2 regions of the Neorhizobium sp. IRS_2294 genome follow, and region 2 is predicted to be linked to the other one. Evidence: riboswitches for the same ligand, from Rfam matches in the RefSeq annotation. Region 2 holds a riboswitch; the other holds the start of a gene.
What was found. Region 2 has a riboswitch for thiamine pyrophosphate ahead of thiB (thiamine ABC transporter substrate binding subunit). Riboswitches for the same ligand answer to the same signal wherever they lie in the genome.
Positions count from the first base shown of each region.

Region 1: another riboswitch for thiamine pyrophosphate. It lies ahead of ACQY1K_RS18490 (ABC transporter permease); the one in region 2 lies ahead of thiB (thiamine ABC transporter substrate binding subunit).

Region 1 covers NZ_CP191440.1:256,048-264,815, reverse strand. The annotation lists gene ACQY1K_RS18505 (SCO family protein) at 1-377, shown strand, start outside; gene ACQY1K_RS18500 (EAL domain-containing protein) at 610-3,153, shown strand; gene ACQY1K_RS18495 (DUF2934 domain-containing protein) at 3,260-3,505, opposite strand; TPP riboswitch at 3,666-3,768, shown strand; gene ACQY1K_RS18490 (ABC transporter permease) at 3,902-4,666, shown strand; gene ACQY1K_RS18485 (ABC transporter substrate-binding protein) at 4,683-5,627, shown strand; gene ACQY1K_RS18480 (hydroxyethylthiazole kinase) at 5,627-6,367, shown strand; gene thiE (thiamine phosphate synthase) at 6,357-7,016, shown strand; gene thiD (bifunctional hydroxymethylpyrimidine kinase/phosphomethylpyrimidine kinase) at 7,013-7,813, shown strand; gene ACQY1K_RS18465 (ABC transporter permease subunit) at 7,810-8,604, shown strand; gene ACQY1K_RS18460 (ABC transporter ATP-binding protein) at 8,580-8,768, shown strand, end outside.
Region 2 covers NZ_CP191439.1:3,296,417-3,305,184, forward strand. The annotation lists gene ACQY1K_RS15965 (ABC-F family ATP-binding cassette domain-containing protein) at 1-1,619, shown strand, start outside; gene ACQY1K_RS15970 (response regulator) at 1,788-2,261, shown strand; TPP riboswitch at 2,429-2,536, shown strand; gene thiB (thiamine ABC transporter substrate binding subunit) at 2,564-3,601, shown strand; gene thiP (thiamine/thiamine pyrophosphate ABC transporter permease ThiP) at 3,617-5,239, shown strand; gene ACQY1K_RS15985 (ATP-binding cassette domain-containing protein) at 5,232-5,906, shown strand; gene ACQY1K_RS15990 (M48 family metalloprotease) at 6,120-7,634, shown strand; gene ACQY1K_RS15995 (RNA polymerase factor sigma-32) at 7,742-8,605, opposite strand.

The DNA.
Region 1 (8,768 bases), on a different replicon from region 2:
ATTGCCCGGAAGCCTGCCCGACGACGCTTTATGAAGTTGCTGGATACCTCAAGGAACTGGGTGAAGACGGCCTGCCGATCAAAAGCTACCTGTTCACGGTCGATCCGGAACGGGACACTCCTGACATCATGAACGGCTATGTCACCGCCTTTTCCGACCGGATCACTGGGGTGACCGGAACGCCTGAAGAGATCCGGCGCGTCGTTGTCGGATGGCGCGCATTTGCGGAAAAGAAGCCGAACAAGAGTGGTGGCTATTCCATGAGCCACACGATGGACCTGTTCCTGATCGGTGCGGATGGCAGGTTGAAGGGGCTCATTCCCTATGGCTCGGATCCCGACGTCGCCATCAGCAAGATCCGCAGCGCGCTCCTGTAGTCTCACGAGCGGGGTCATAGCTCATGGCGGCCATCGAACCAATGTAGATGCCGACAGATACGCATCGCTTCTTAAATTAAGCCATGCTAATCTATTCTTAAGCGGTCTCTGACATTGCTTTTCCGCAAGTGTGGAAAGTGCCATGATCTCTGGTCGACATATCGGTCCGGCAAATCGTAAATCTGCACAGCAGGTTTTGACGAAAGGACTCGCGTCCGCCAAGGACGGCATCTTGTCGAAGCGACGACTTTCCGACGCCCTCTCAACCGATGCGATCTGGCCGGCATTTCAGCCGCTTGTCGATCTGCAGAGCGGTGCGATCATCGGCTTTGAGGTTCTTGCGCGTTGGACCGATTCTGAAGCAGGTGCCATCGCACCTTCAGATTTCATTCCGTTCGCCGAAACCAGCAATCTGATTGGCGCTTTGACGCAAAAGATCGTCCAGGATGCCTGTCGCAAAGCTGCAAGCTGGAGGGGAGACTTTGTCCTCGCGATCAACCTGTCGCCGACGCAGTTTCAGGACCCAGACCTCTTCCACTTTCTGGCTTCGATAATCTCGGAAACCGGGTTTCCGATGAACCGGATCCATATCGAAATGACGGAAAGCGCACTGCTCGATGACGATACAGTCGTCAGGGAAAACATAGCATCGCTCAAGTCTGCCGGCATGGGCATCTCCCTCGACGACTTCGGGACCGGCTTTGCCAGCCTGACGCGGCTTCACGCGTTCCCCTTCGACAAACTGAAGATCGACACAAGCTTCGTGCGCTCCATGCAGCATGACAGCGGCAGCCGGAAAATCGTCGCCTCGGTCATTGGGCTGGGGCAAAGCCTTGGCATGACGGTTGTTGCCGAAGGCGTTGAAACCGAAGAACAGGCAGAAATGCTGAAGCGTCTTGGTTGCGACGTTGGACAGGGGTGGCTGTTTGGCAGACCTGTCGACGGTGATGCGACAGAACGGCTTCTCGCTGTCAGCAAGCAGAAGCCACTCACGGAACGCCGCGGAACCGGCTCGCTGTTCCAGCGGGTCCATCAACTGGAAACGCTCTATGAGGCGGCACCGGTCGGCCTCTGCTTTCTCGATTCAGACTTGCACCATGTCAGTGTAAACAATCGGTTCGCTGCAATGCTGGGATTAACGCCCGAGCAGATGATCGGGCTCACCGTTCACAGTTTCATGCCGGCACGAGAGGCGCGCCGGGTCACCAAAGATCTTCAGCGAGTCCTTGCGGGCGAGCCTTTGATTGTGGACGAATATCGTCCGCCCGGAAGTGAGAACATTCTCCTCGTGGTGAACCAGCGGGTCGATGACGACGCAGGCGAGCCGATCGGCATTTCGGTCACGGCGATCGATGTTACCGGTCACAAATCGATGGAAAAGGCGCTGACCGAGACGGAAGACCACGCACGATGGTCGATCGAACTCAGCCCGAACATTCCCTGGTCGAGCGATGCCGAAGGCATTGTCAATTTCATGGGGCCAACGCCAGACCCGACGATGTCCAGGATGCGTGACCGGATCGCGGACTGGTACGGTCGGATGCATCCGGACGACAGTTTGCGGGTTCGGCGGGAATGGCTTGGATGGCTGCCATCCGGCGACCCATTCGAAACCAGGTTTCGCATGCGTCTGCACGACGACAGCTGGCGATGGATGGTCAGTCGGGCAAAGCCTCATCGCGATGCGACCGGCAAGATCGTGAAATGGTACGGCACCATCACCGAGATCGTGCCCACGGAGGTCCCGCTGGACGGGAAAGTATCCGTGAAGGCTCCTCATGTCTGGCATGATCCGGACCAGGCTGATGTCCTGCCGACGCAACACTTGATCTCAATGCTGATGAGGATGTTTGAGTCCGCGCCCATTGCCATGGCCATCACGACGAGCGACACGAAAACCTCGAGCTACGTCAAAGTCAACGATGCCTATCTGAAGCTCACCGGCCTGAAATGGGACGAGATCAACGGAAAGAAGCTGATTTCCGAGGGTGCCGCGATCGACAATCCCGCCCGCGACAGACGGCACCGGCTATTGCGCGAGGACGGCGCCTACGAGCTCGAAGATGTTGAAATTGCGCATTCGGATGGTACGATCATCCCAACCCTGATTTCGGCGCAACGCACGATCGTCGATGGCGTTTCATTCGATGTGGAGGTCATTGTCGATGTGTCTGCCCGCGTCAGGCAGCAGCGCGCTATCGAAAGCGCTCTGAAAACCTCCGCGCAGACCGATGCCCTGTCAGGACTCCCAAACCGAGCCTGTTTCGATGAAGTTGTCGCCGGAGAGGTTGCCCGCAACCTGCTCAATGACAGAAAGCTCGCCATCGCCTACATCGATCTCAACGGCTTCAAGATCGTCAACGACAGTCTGGGGCATTCCGCAGGCGACGAAGTCCTGCGAACGATCTCGGCGAGACTTCGCGAAAGTTTCCGAGCGACGGATTTCATCGCCAGGGTCGGAGGAGACGAGTTTGCTATTCTTCTCGACATGGATCGCAAGTACGCGGGAGATATGCAGACGCATATTCAGGAAACGATGGAAAGGGTGTTCAAGCCGATCCCCATCGATGGCCAGGTGACATTCACGGGTGCCGCGGTCGGCGTTACGTTCCTCCAGGCCGAAGACACGCCGCAAACCTATGTCAAACGCGCTGACGACTATATGTATCTGGCGAAAGCCACCGGAAAACGGGTGGCCGTCGTGTGTTTCGGTCAGGTTCTCGATCGCCCGACGACGCATAAAGTGGACCGGACGAACGGTGTTCATGACGGCTGAAGTGTGTCGACGGCCGAACTATCGGCAGCCGATATTTCGAGGTGTTGTGCCAACCCCTTTCATGCAGGGCAGGTCTGGATACCTATCCAGACTGCCGCGATCGTCGTCAGTCCGGCGCGACTGACGACGGAGGTCGGATTGTGGCGGCATCGTCGGCCGCTGCATCGTTCTCTCCACCAAACGCGGCATCAGCCTGCTGGTTGACCTTGGTCACATCGTCGCTTTCCTGATCCGACATGTCGGCTGGATGCTCGGAGCGCTTCCAGTGATCGTCATGGGACCCTTCAGGACGGCCTTCTTCCTCCCACAGTCTGTAGGCCCGTTCGCGCTGTTCCTGTTCTCTATCGGTCATGGTTGCTCCTCCTAAGTTGCGAAGACATAACCAGCGGACGGACCCCGGGTTTCCGGGAGGCGGATGACATACAATAAAATTTTTGTCAGCTCGCCGCGCAGGCTCTGCCGGACAGCGATCGCAAGCGATTGACAAAGGCCGTTTCTTTGTCCAACCTTGGCGTCATTCCGAGGGGAGCATCGAACGGTGCTGAGATGGCGGTGAGCCGGACCCTTGAACCTGATCCGGGTCATACCGGCGTAGGAACGGAAACGGCGCAATACCGCACCTCTTTCTTATTCTCCGCTCGCCTGGATCTCCATGATGTCAAGGTCAGGAGATCAGCCATGCTTACGCTCTCGAGAGATTCCCATATAGGACGAATGCGGTTCGACGGTTTCACGCCTCAGCACTGACATGCACTCCCGGTTCGCAGCCCTCGGGCTTTTTCTGCTGCTGGTAAGCTGGCAGATAGCCGTTCAGGTCTTTTCGCCGCCACGCTATCTTTTGCCGTCACCGCTCGCGGTGGTGCAGGCATTGGTGCGTCAGAGCAGCTTCCTCGCTCATCATACCGCTGTCACCATCACCGAGATTTTTGCAGGTCTCGTCGCCGGCAGCATCTTCGGTGCGGCGGTCGCGTTTCTCGTTGTGGCATTCCCGCGGGCCGGCAGGCTTGCCTGGCCGATCATCCTTATCCTGCAGACCTTTCCGGTCTTCGTGCTGGCACCCATCCTGGTGCTTTGGCTCGGTTTCGGCATGGCGTCGAAAGTGATGATGACGATGCTCGTCATCTTCTTCCCGGTCGCCTCCGCCTTCGCAGATGGCCTGAGGCGGACGGAACCAGCGATTCTGGAAGCCGCCGCGCTGACAAGCGCGACGCCCTGGCAGATCCTTGTGCGGCTCCGAACACCGCTTGCGCTGCCGGCGCTCGTGTCCGGTCTGCGCGTCGCCGTGCCGCTCGCGCCGCTGGGTGCCGTGATCGGCGAATGGGTCGGGGCTTCAGCCGGGCTCGGCTTTGTCATGGTTCAGGCGAACGCCCGGATGCAGACCGACACCGTTTTCGCAGCCATGACCATCCTGGCCCTGACCAGCGTCGCGCTGCGCCTGGGTTTCGACCGTCTCGTAAAGGGACGCCCCCATTGGGCAATCGAGACCGAACAACAGACACAGTTATCATCGTGAGGAGAGACGACCACCCATGAAACGCATGCTTCTGGCCTTTGCCATTGCCCTATCCGTGAGCATGATTGCGTCCGCTAGCCAGGCGGCAGAAAAACTCACCGTCATGCTCGAATGGTTTGTGAACCCGGACCATGCGCCGCTCGTGATTGCCGCCGAAAACGGCTATTTCGAAGCCGCCGGCCTCGATGTCGAGCTGGTGCCTCCCGCCGACCCATCGACGGTGCCTCGCCTCGTTGCCGCCGGCCAGGCCGATATCGGCATCCACTACCAACCGAACCTCTATCTCGATCGTGCAGTCGGCCTGCCGCTCAAGCGGATCGGTACCCTCGTCGAAACGCCCTTGAATACGGTGACGGTTCTCGCCGATGGCCCGATCAAGAGCCTCAAGGATCTGCGCGGCAAGAAGGTCGGCTTTTCCGTCACGGGTTTCGAAGACGCGATGCTGAAGCGCATGCTCGAGGGCGAAGGCATTGGGCTTACCGAGGTCGAACTGATCAACGTCAATTTCGCCCTCTCGCCATCGCTGATCGGCGGCAAGGTCGACGCCACGCTTGGCGGCTTCAGAAACTTCGAACTGACGCAGATGCGGATCGAAGGGCACGAGGGTCGTTCCTTCTTTCCGGAAGAACACGGCGTCCCTGTTTATGACGAGCTGATCTTCGTGACGCGCGACGCGCTTGCGACAGATCCCCGCCTCCCCCGCTTTCTCGAATCCGTCGAGAAGGCTGCGATCTTCCTGACCAATCACCCGGACAATGCCTGGAAGCTGTTCATCAAGGCCTATCCCAACCTCGACGACCAGCTCAATCGGCAGGCGTTCACCGATACGCTGCCACGTTTCGCCAAACGGCCTGCAGCGCTTGATCGCGGCAGATACCAGCGTTTCGGTGAGTTCATGGCAGCGAGCGGCCTCATTCCGCAGGCGCCGCCGGTCGAAGATCTAGCGATCGAAATCCGGTGATGACAATGAACAATTCCCCGACGCCGCAACAGGCCGGCGATCGCCTGGCACGTGTGCGGGCCCGGCGCCCACGCGTCCATTGCCTGATGAACACGGTGGTGCAGAAATTCGTTGCTGACGGCATCACTGCAATCGGCGCCATCCCCTCGATGACCTCCTCCCCGGACGAAATCGTCGGCTTCGTCTCGAAGGCTGATGTCCTCGTCGTCAATCTCGGCACGCTGGATGCTGATCGCCGCAAAGTGATCGAACTGGCTGTCGAGGTCGCAAACGATCATGGAAAACCCTGGGTCCTCGATCCCGTTCATAGCGACTATTCCCCCGTGCGGCTGGAGTTTGCAAAGACATTGATCGCCCGCCGCCCAACAGTACTGCGTGGCAACAGCGCGGAGATGGCGCTGTTCGGAGACATTGGCGAAACACTGAAAATCGAGACCGGCGCTCACGACCGCCTGACGGATGGCGCGCGAACCGCCACTGTTCGGAATGGCCATCAATGGATGGCGGATGTCACCGGGACCGGTTGCCTGTCAGGTGGCATCATCGCAGCGTATCTGGCCGTCGAACCGGAAGCCATGGCTGCGGCGGCTGCGGCACTAGCGACGACCGGCGTCGCCGCCGAACAGGCCGCCGGGCACGCGCGCGGCCCCGGCAGTTTCGGCATCGCGTTTCTGGATGCGCTCTCGGCGCTCACTCCCGACGAGCTCAGTCTGCACGGAAGGATCGACCATGAAATTTGACTACCGACTGAACCCGATCGTCGATGCCGGTCTTTCCGATAGCGGCGATCTCGTGGACCTCGCCGCGATCGCCGTCCGAAACGGCGCGACGCTGATCCAGTACCGCGACAAGGCCGGCTCCACCCGGCAGATGATCGCCATGGCCAAAAGCATCAAGGCCGCCCTTGAAGGCACCGGCGTGCCGCTTGTGATCAACGACCGTGTCGATGTGGCGCTCGCTTCAGGCGCCGACGGCGTGCATCTGGGTGCTGACGACATGGATGCCGGGACCGCACGCCGGCTGCTCGGCCCCGACGCCATCATCGGCCTCACCGTCAAGACACGTGCCGATGCGGAACGTGCCGGCCGGGCGCAGGCGAGCTATGCCTGTATCGGCGGGGTGTTCGAGACCTTGTCGAAACAGAACCTCGATCCACCGGTCGGCCTCGACGGTTTTCGGGATCTGCGCGAACGATTGCGACAACTGGATCCGACCCTCCCGGTCGGCGCGATCGCGGGCATCGGGCTGGAGCAGGTGCGCAGCGTCATCGAGGCCGGTGCCGACGGTGTCGCGGTCATTTCGGCAATCTTCCGCGCACCGGACCCTGCAGACGCCTGCCGGAGTTTTCGGCGCCGGGTGGAAGATGCCCTGAGCGAGGTAAAGCGATGACATCCGTTGCCATGACAATCGCCGGCTCCGACAGTGGCGGAGGCGCCGGCATCCAGGCCGATATCAAGACATTCTCCGCCCTCAACGTCTTCGCCACCAGCGTCATCACGGCCGTGACGGCGCAGAACACGCGGGGCGTGAGCGCCGTTGAAGACATCTCGCCGACAATGATCCGGGAGCAGATGCGCGCAGTGCTTGCCGATATCGAGGTCCATGCGATCAAGATCGGCATGGTTTCACGCTGCGAAACAATCCGCGCGGTTGCCGAGGGCCTGGCAGACTATCGCGGTCCTATGGTCCTCGATCCGGTCATGGTCGCGACCTCGGGAGACCGGCTGCTGCGCGAGGACGCAATCTCCGCCCTGATTGCCAGCCTCGTTCCGAAAGCGACGATCGTGACGCCGAACCTGCCGGAAGCTGCACTGCTGACCGGCATGCCGGTCGCCGAAACCCGGTCCGATATGACCCGTCAGGCGGAGATCATCCTCAACGCCGGAGCCCGTGCCGTGCTGATCAAGGGCGGGCATGGAATCGGCTGCGACAGCATCGATCTCCTCTTCGACCAGTCAGGCGTGACGGAGTTCTCGGCAGCCCGTGTCAATACGAAAAACGACCATGGCACAGGCTGCACACTTGCGGCGGCGATCACCGCCGGCCTCGCCCGCGGCCTCTCGCTGCACGAGTCCGTTGGAGCTGCGAAGACCTATCTTCAGGACGCTCTCATTGCCGGAAGAAACCTCTCGATCGGCGGCGGGCATGGCCCGGTCCACCACTTCCACAAATGGTGGCCAGCATGAGCCGAGCTATCGAGGGTCCTGCAAGGGCCGGACGCCTGGCGCAGTTCGCGTCGCGGCTTGCCTCGCCGGTTGCCCTCCTTGTCATTTGGCAGATCGCCAGCATGACGGGACTGCTGTCGCCGCGCATTCTGGCCGGACCGGGCGACATCGTCGCGACAGCCAGCCGCCTCATCGCGGCCGGTGAACTGATCAACGGGCTGATCGTATCGTTCCTGCGGGTGCTTGCAGGCTTTTCGATCGCGCTCGTCGCCGGGATTGTTCTGGCTCTGATCTCCGGCCTGTCTCGGTTCGGAGAAGCGGTGATAGACCCGCCGATCCAGATGCTGAAGGCCATGCCGTTCCTGGGTCTTCTGCCACTGTTCATCCTCTGGTTCGGGATCGGCGAGATGCCGAAGATCGGGCTCGTCGCCTTCGGCGCCATCTTTCCGATCTACCTCACCCTTTACGGCGGCATTCGCGGCATTGACAGGAAGCTGATCGAGGCGGGGCAGACAATGGACCTCGGCACGACAAGCATCATTCGCCATATTATCATTCCAGGCGCCCTGCCCTCGCTGCTCGTGGGCGTCCGATACGGCCTCAGCGTCGCCTGGCTCAGCCTCGTCGTCGGCGAACAGATCAATGCCGCAAGCGGCATCGGATACACCATTTCCTATGCCCGCGACTTCCTACAGACCGATGTCATCGTCGTCTGCCTTCTGGTCTACGCCATCCTGGGCCTGCTGACCGATGGCCTTGTTCGGACTATCGAGGCTTATGCGCTGCGCTGGCGTCCGGAGGCGATCGGTTGAGCCCCCTCGTCGACATCAGGCAACTCACCCGCTCGTTCGGCGCCACCGCAGTTCTCGGAGGCATCGACCTCACACTGACGCCCGGCGAATTCGTGGCCCTGCTCGGCCGCAGCGGTTCGGGGAAAACCACGCTTCTGCGCATTCTGGCCGGTCTCGACACCGCT
Region 2 (8,768 bases):
CCAATGCGACGATCCGCTATCTCGAACAGGCGCCGGATTTCGCTGGTTACAAAACCGTGCAGGCCTATGCGGAAGCGGGGCTTGGACCGGGCGACGACCCCTACCGCGTCACCTATCTGCTGGAGAATCTGGGCCTGACAGGAGAGGAAGATCCGGTCAGGCTTTCCGGTGGCGAGGCGCGACGCGCAGCACTTGTCCGCGTCATGGCACCGGAACCTGATATCCTGATGCTGGACGAGCCGACCAACCATCTCGATCTTCCGACCATCGAATGGCTGGAAGACGAGCTGCGCAAGACCCGCAGCGCACTGGTCGTCATCAGCCATGACCGTCGCTTTCTCGAAAAAGTGTCCAACGCCACCGTCTGGCTGGACCGCGGCACGTCCCGCCGCCTGTCGCGCGGTTTCGGCCATTTCGAAGCCTGGCGCGACCAGGTTCTCGAAGAGGAAGAGATCGAGCAGCACAAGCTCGGCAAGGCAATCGAGCGCGAAGAACACTGGATGCGCTACGGCGTGACCGCAAGGCGCAAGCGCAACATGCGCCGCGTCGGCGAACTGCAGGCCATGCGTGCCGACTACCGTGGCCACAAGGGACCGCAGGGCTCCGTCCAGGCCTCCGTCGCCGAAGGTCGCGAGTCCGGCAAGTTGGTGGTGGAAGCGGAAAACATCACCAAGACCTATGACAAGCCGATCGTTGCGCCATTCTCGATCCGCATTCATCGCGGCGACCGGATCGGCCTGGTTGGTCCGAATGGCGCTGGTAAGACGACGCTTCTCAAGATGCTGACGGGTCAGCTTGCTCCCGACAGCGGCTGGATCAAGCTCGGCACCAATCTCGAAATTGCCACGCTTGACCAGAAGCGCGAGGACCTCGACCCCGCAGATACGCTGTCTCACTACCTGACAGACGGCCGCGGCGAGACGCTGCTAGTCAACGGCGAACAGCGGCATGTGGCGGGCTACATGAAGGATTTCCTGTTCCAGCCGGAACAGATCCGCACGCCGATCAAGAACCTCTCCGGGGGCGAGCGCGCGCGCCTGATGCTGGCCCGCATGCTGGCCAAACCCTCGAATCTTCTGATCCTCGACGAACCGACCAACGACCTCGACATCGAGACGCTGGACCTCTTGCAGGAAATCGTCGCGGGCTATGCCGGCACCGTCATTCTCGTCAGCCATGACCGCGACTTTCTCGATCGGACCGTGACTTCGACGATCGCCCCGACAGACCCGGATGCCCCTGATGGCCGCTGGATCGAATATGCGGGCGGCTATACCGACATGCTGCAGCAGCGCAAAGGCATGGCCGACGAAAAGCGCCGCGCCGATAAGGCGGAAAAGGCGAAAACGGACAGCACTGCTCCGGCTGCCACCAAGTCAAAGGGCAAGCTCTCCTTCAAGCAGAAGTTCGCGCTGGAAAACCTCCCCAAGGACATGGCCAAGGCGCAGGACGAGATCGCTACATCCGAACGGAAGATGGCCGATCCCAAACTCTTCGCCAAAGACCCGTCGGCATTTTCAAAGCTTGCCGCAGAGACGGCAAAACTACGCGATCGTGTCGCCAAAATGGAAGAAGAATGGCTGGAGCTTGAGATGCTCCGAGAACAGATTGAAGGATAGTTAAAGAATTCCTATACTTAACAAATAAATATCCACCGTTTTATTTATCGCGAGCCGGAACAAACATTCCCCGGTGACGTTCGGCATCCATCAAGTGGTCGAAATGCGTAGTGCGGTATGAATGCCGACATGCCGACCAGATGGAAACAAAACGGTTAGGAATGTCCAATGCTGACTAATGTGATGCGTCGTCGGCTGGCGAGTGATGCAATGGAACAGCGCGTTCTGATCGTCGAGGACGAATTCCTGATCGCGCTTGATGTTGCCGAGACTGTCGAGAGCATGGGTCTCAAGGTTGCAGGCTTTGCCAGCGCACGCAAGCACGCCCTGTCGCTCGGTGCATACGCCGATATCGCGCTGGTCGACGTCAATCTCTCCGACGGCCGGACCGGTCCGGAAATCGGACGCGAACTCGCTGCCGAATACGGCCTGACGGTCATCTTCATGACGGCCAATCCGGAAGACGTGAAAGACGGCGTCGAGGGATCGCTCGGCGTTCTGACCAAGCCCGTGATGCCGCATGTGGTAGAGCAGACAATCGACTATGCCATCGCCAACCGTCTCGGCGGCATGGCGATCGTGCCGCGTGACCTCAAGATATTCCGCAACGACTCCCAGTCAGGCTACGCGCTCAACGCGTGAACCTTGTTGCCAAAGAACTACTAGCAAGAAAGCCGTCCGGCACCCCGGGCGGCTTTCTTGCTATCGCGACTGCTATCGCACGATGCCCCTCGGTCCTTGGCCATGAACGCAAGACGGCAGCGGTTCGACACCACTTGCCAGACAATTCCTTCACCGGTACATCTAGTCCCGCTCTAACGGGGTGCTGCGCGGTAACGTGCGGCTGAGAGGCTTTCAGCCAACCCGCGGAACCTGATCCGGCTAACACCGGCGGAGGGATTAGACGGCTCACGCTCAGCGCCTATTCCCCTTGTAGATTGATTTTGAAGGAGGCGTTGATGCGCAAACTCTTGCTATCGCTCACCGTGGCTGCGGCCACCATCATCCTGTCGCCGGCCGCAAGGGCCGAGGACAAGGTGCTGACCATCTACACCTATGAAAGCTTCACCGCCGACTGGGGCCCCGGCCCCAAGGTGAAGGCCGCTTTCGAAAAGACCTGCGCCTGCAAGGTCGAATTCGTGGCTGTCGCCGATGGCGTCGCACTTCTGACCCGGCTGAAGCTGGAGGGTGAGACGACCAAGGCCGATATCGCGCTCGGGCTCGACACCAACCTGATTTCGGAGGCGAAGGCGACCGGCCTATTCGAACCGCATGGACTGCAGGCATCCTCCGGCAATGGCGGGATCAGCGTTCCCGGCAATTACGCCGACGATACGTTCCTGCCCTATGACTACGGTCATTTCGCCGTCGTCTACGACACGAAAACCATCAAGAACCCGCCGAAGAGCCTGAAGGAACTGGTGGAGGGCGATCCTTCGCAGAAGATCGCGATCGAAGATCCGCGCACCTCGACACCCGGCCTCGGCCTGCTTTTGTGGATGAAATCAGTCTATGGCGACAAGGCGCCGGAAGCCTGGGCAAAGCTGAAGGGCCGCATCCTGACCGTCACGCCCGGTTGGTCGGAAGCCTACGGCCTGTTTACCAAGGGCGAAGTGCCGATGGTGCTGTCCTATACGACCTCGCCTGCCTATCACATGGTGGAGGAGAACGAGAACCGTTACCAGGCGGCCGCGTTTTCCGAGGGCCATTACGTGCAGATCGAAGTGGCCGGCATGCTGAAGGGCGCCCGTGACAAGGATCTCGCCCGTGACTTCCTCAAATTCATGGTGTCGCAGGGTTTTCAGGACGTGATCCCCACTACCAACTGGATGATGCCGGTGACGAAGACGTCGCAGCCGCTGCCCGACGCTTTCGGCAAGCTGGTCATGCCGGAAAAGACATTCCTGATGGGATCCGACGAAGTCGCGAAGAACCGCCAGGCATGGATCGACGAATGGCTGAACGCCATGAGCATGAACTGATCGGCTGAACCGGGCATGCTGCTGACCGCTGCCGAGCGAAGACGGGGGATTTCCGGAGGGGTGCTGAGCCTCGTCGCGATCGCGCTTTTCGTCGGCATCGCGGTCTCGGCCCTGCTGCTCTGGGATGCCCCTGAAACGCAGGGGCGATTGTTCACGGCCTATACCGGCCGCATCCTGCAGTTCACGCTGTGGCAGGCGGTGCTCTCGACCCTGTTCTCTGTGTGTCTGGCGCTTCCCGTAGCGCTGTCACTGGCAAGACGGCCGCATTTCATCGGCCGTATCTGGATCGTGCGGCTGATGGCGTTGCCGATGGGTCTGCCGGTTCTGATCGGTGCGCTGGGTCTGATCGGCATCTGGGGGCGCCAGGGCGCGGTCAATAGTTTCCTCTCGACATTGGGGCTTGAGCAGCCGATCAGCATTTACGGCCTGACCGGTATTCTCCTCGCCCATGTCTTCTTCAACCTGCCGCTGGCCGCCCGCCTGTTTCTCGTGGCGCTCGAGCGGCAGCCTGCGGAATACTGGCTGCTCTCCACCAGCCTCGGCATGAAGCCGTTGTCGATCTTCCGTTTCATCGAGGGGCCCGCTCTCATCCGGGTCGTGCCGGGCATTGCCGGGCTGATCTTCATGCTCTGCGCCACCAGTTTCACGCTGGTCCTGATTCTGGGCGGCGGGCCGGCGGCGACGACGCTGGAAGTGGCGATCTACCAGTCGCTGCGCTTCGATTTCGATCCGCCGCGTGCCATCGGACTGGCGGTGCTACAGATCGCCGTGACGGGCCTGATCCTCGCCGCTCTCGCGTTTCTCCCCGCCCCCGACGGCACACATGTAACTGCCGGCCGCGCCACCCGCCGCTTCGATGGACGGACATGGGGCGCAAGGCTGTGGGACGGCTCAACCATCCTCGCTGCGACCCTGTTCCTCATCCTGCCGCTCGCCTCGATCTTCCTAGCCGGCATCAAGGCCGATCTCTGGCGGCTGGCGTCCAGCCCCGCATTCCTCAACGCCGCCTATACAAGCCTGTCGATCGCGCTCTTGTCCGGGCTGCTGGCCGTCAGCGTCGCATTGGCGATCATCCATGCGCGCATTGCCATAAGGGATCTCCGTCATCCCGGCATCCCGGCGCGCGGGCTGGCGGCGATGCTGGGTGCGACGTCGTCGCTGGTGCTGCTGGTGCCGCCGGTCGTGATCGGGACAGGCTGGTTCCTGCTGCTTCGCCCGTTCGGAGATGTCTCGCGTTTTGCCCCCGCACTGGTCGCGGCCATCAACATGCTGATGGCCCTGCCCTTCGTGATGCGGGTGCTGGAACCGGCGATCGAGGATCATCGGCGGCAGACGGCACGCCTGGCCGCGAGCCTCGGCGTAACAGGCTTCTCGAGGCTGCGGCGGATCGACCTGCCCTTCCTGATCGGCCCAATCCTTACGGCACTGTCGTTTGCCATGGCGCTCTCGCTCGGCGATCTCGGTGCTGTGGCCCTGTTCGGATCCTCGGAACTGACGACCCTGCCCTGGCTCGTCTACAGCAGACTATCCAGCTACCGAACCAACGACGCCGACGGGCTTGCCCTGCTTTTAGGCATGATATGTCTGGCGCTGACGATCCTCGGAAGTCTGAGCCGCCGAAAGGGATACGATGGCTGACAGCATCCGCCTGGAAAAGATCGCGCTGCAACTCGGCACCAAACGGTTCAGCTTCGATATTGCCATGACCGACGGCGCGATTACCGCCGTGACCGGGCCGTCTGGTTCGGGGAAATCGACCCTCTTGAACCTGATCGCGGGCTTCGAGATACCGGAGTCCGGCCGCATCCTGATCGCGGGCGAGGACGTGACCCACGCCCACCCCTCAAAGCGGCCGATTTCGCTGGTGTTCCAGGACAACAATCTGTTCGCCCATCTCGACCTCGTCACCAATATCGGCCTCGGCGTCGATCCGTCCCTCAAGCTTTCGCGTGAGGACAGGGCGAGAATTTCGCAGTCACTCGAGCGTGTCGGGCTTGCAGGATTCGAGACGCGCAAACCGGGAACGCTGTCCGGCGGCGAGAGGCAGCGCGCTGCCTTCGCGCGGGTGCTGGTGCGAAAGAGAACCGTCCTTTTGATGGACGAGCCGTTTGCGGCGCTTGATCCTGAACTTAGGTCGTCGATGGCGTCGCTGCTTCTGGACCTGCACCGCGAAACCGGCAATACGGTGGTGATCGTCAGCCACGACCGCGCCGAGGTTCAGAAGCTTGCCGACGTGGTGGTCGCCGTCGGCGATGGTACCATCGTCAACTCCGCCGCAAACACGGCTATTCCTTACGCCCGCTAGAGGCCAGTCGACGGAGCGTCGTCACGAATAGAGACAGGCGAAAACCAACGTTATCGCAGTGCCACAATTTGGTCTTGCGGCGATGTCATCGCCTTGGTTTATCAGAAGTCAATTGCAAACGCGCCGGCTGAACCTATCTCTTTTATCTGTGCATGCGATGCGAAAATCGGTACGAAGCGAAGGTGAACAGGACTGACGGTGCAGAAGACACGGATCAAAACACGCGAGGACGCGACACCCGGCAGGACCGGGCAGACCAGCGCACCGCGCCGTTGGAGACGCTTTGCCGTCGTGTTGCTCGCAGGTGCAGCACTCGCAGGCTGTCAGTCCGTGTTCGACCAGGCCTATACGCCGAACGTTTCTCCATCAGACTCGCCTCAGATCGTCGACGAAGTTCAAAAGAACGATCCGCGGGCGCAGATGGGTGCACGCGAGCATCCCCGAATCGTTGCAAGCTATGGCGGCGAATATCGTGACGCAAAGACCGAACGGCTGGTTGCTCGGATTGCCGGTGCGCTGACCGCTGTTTCGGAAAATCCGACGCAATCCTTCCGCATCACTATCCTCAATTCCCCGGCGATCAATGCCTTCGCCCTGCCCGGTGGCTATCTCTACGTCACGCGTGGACTGCTGGCGCTCGCCAACGACGCTTCGGAAGTTGCGGCCGTGCTGTCGCACGAGATGGGACACGTCACCGCCAACCACGGCATCGAACGCCAGCGGCGCGAGGAAGCTGAAGTAATCGCCAGCCGGGTGGTCGCCGAGGTGCTGTCCAGTGACATCGCCGGCAAGCAGGCGCTTGCCCGCGGAAAGCTGAGACTTGCGGCGTTCTCCCGCCAGCAGGAACTGCAGGCGGACGTGATCGGTGTGCGGATGCTGGGCGAAGCTGGCTACGACCCTTACGCCGCTGCGCGCTTCCTCGATTCGATGGCGGCCTATGCGCGCTACTCGGCGGTTGATCCCGACAGCGACCAGAGCCTGGACTTCCTGTCCAGCCACCCGAATTCCGCCCAGCGCGTCGATCTGGCCCGCCGGCATGCCCGCAATTTCGGCCAGGAAGGCGTCGGCGACAAGGGTCGCGACTATTTCCTCGCCGGCATCGACGGTCTTCTCTATGGCGACAGCCCCCAGGAGGGTTATGTCCGCGGCCAGACCTTCCTGCACGGGGGCCTTGGAATACGCTTCGACGTTCCGCCGGACTTCCGCATCGACAACAAGGTCGAAGCCGTGTTGGCGACGGGACCAGGCGAGACCGCGATCCGTTTCGACGGCGTCGCCGCTGGCGACACCAGCAGCTTGCCCAACTATCTGACCAGCGGCTGGGTGGCCGGGCTTCAGCCGGAAACCGTGCGCGAAACGACTGTCAACGGCCTGCCGGCCGCGACCGCACGCGCTTCCGCCGAACGCTGGGATTTCGACGTGACCGTGATCAAGGTCAACGACCAGATCTTCCGGTTCCTGACGGCGGTTCCGAAGGGCAGTCCCGCGCTCGACACGACCGCACAAATCCTTCGCAACAGTTTCCGCCGCATGACACAGCCTGAAATCGCGTCGCTGAAGCCGCTCCGCGTTCGCGTCGTGAGCGTCGGGCCACAGGATACGATGGCATCGCTCTCAAGCCGGATGATGGGCACCGACCGCAAGCTGGACCTGTTCAAGCTGATCAACGCCATTCCGGTCGGCGCGACATTGTCGCCGGGCCAAAAGGTCAAAATCATTTCCGAATGAGGCTTGTATAAAAGCTTCAAAGCGCGAAGGCCGTTTCAAGGGCCTGCGCGCTTTAAAGCATCGTATCGAGATGTCGCGACCGCCAGAGCGGCGCGGGCACAGTGTGTTTAGGACACAAGCGCCATCTGCGGATTTGCGGTGACGAGTGCCGACTTCAGCTTCTCGATCGCGCGGCTTTCGATCTGCCGCACACGCTCCTTGGAAATTCCGAGCTTGGCACCCAGCGCTTCCAGCGTCGCACCGTCATCCGTCAGCCTGCGGGCGCGGATGATCATCTTCTCGCGGTCGTTGAGCTTTGTGAGGGCACCCTGCAGCCATTTCAGCCGACGCTCGCCATCGATCATGCCGGAGACCTGCTCGTCCGGCAGTGGTTCGCCGCTGGCCAGCATGTCGAGGCGTTCGCCACTGTCGGCATCACCGGAAATCGTTGGAGCCTGAAGCGACGAGTCATTGCCGGAGAGACGGGCATCCATGGTCTGCACGTCGGAAACGCTGACGCCGAGTGCGACGGCAATTTCCTCATGGATGGCCTGGGCCGTGAGGTTGGAGTCGCCGCGGGCAAGTTTTGCGCGCAGGCGGCGCAGATTGAAGAACAGCGCCTTCTGGGCTGAACTCGTACCACCGCGAACGATCGACCAGTTGCGCAGGATATAGTCCTGCATGGAGGCACGGATCCACCAGCTGGCGTATGTGGAAAAGCGGACATCGCGGGCCGGTTCGAACCTTGCCGCAGCCTCAAGCAATCCCACATAACCTTCCTGAACGAGATCGCTCATGGGTAGACCGAACCCACGGAATTTCGACGCCATCGCGATGACGAGACGCATGTGGGCGAGTGCAATCTGGTTTCGAGCGCCCTGATCCTGGCGGTCTTTCCAACGGATTGCCAGATCACGCTCTTCCTCGCGGGCGAGATACGGAGCCGACATCGCTATCTTGATCATTGTGCGGTCTGCGGACATGGCTGTCATAGTGTTCTCCGTGGTGCCGTGATCGACAAAGGGCAGAACCAAAAAAAACGCTGAATTGCGGGATTACCGATATTCCAGCCTTGATTTTTGCGAATTTCTGCCGATGTCCCTCAAGTGTCTCGCGGAGGTCTTGGACCGGTTAGGCAATCGCCCCGCTATTGGT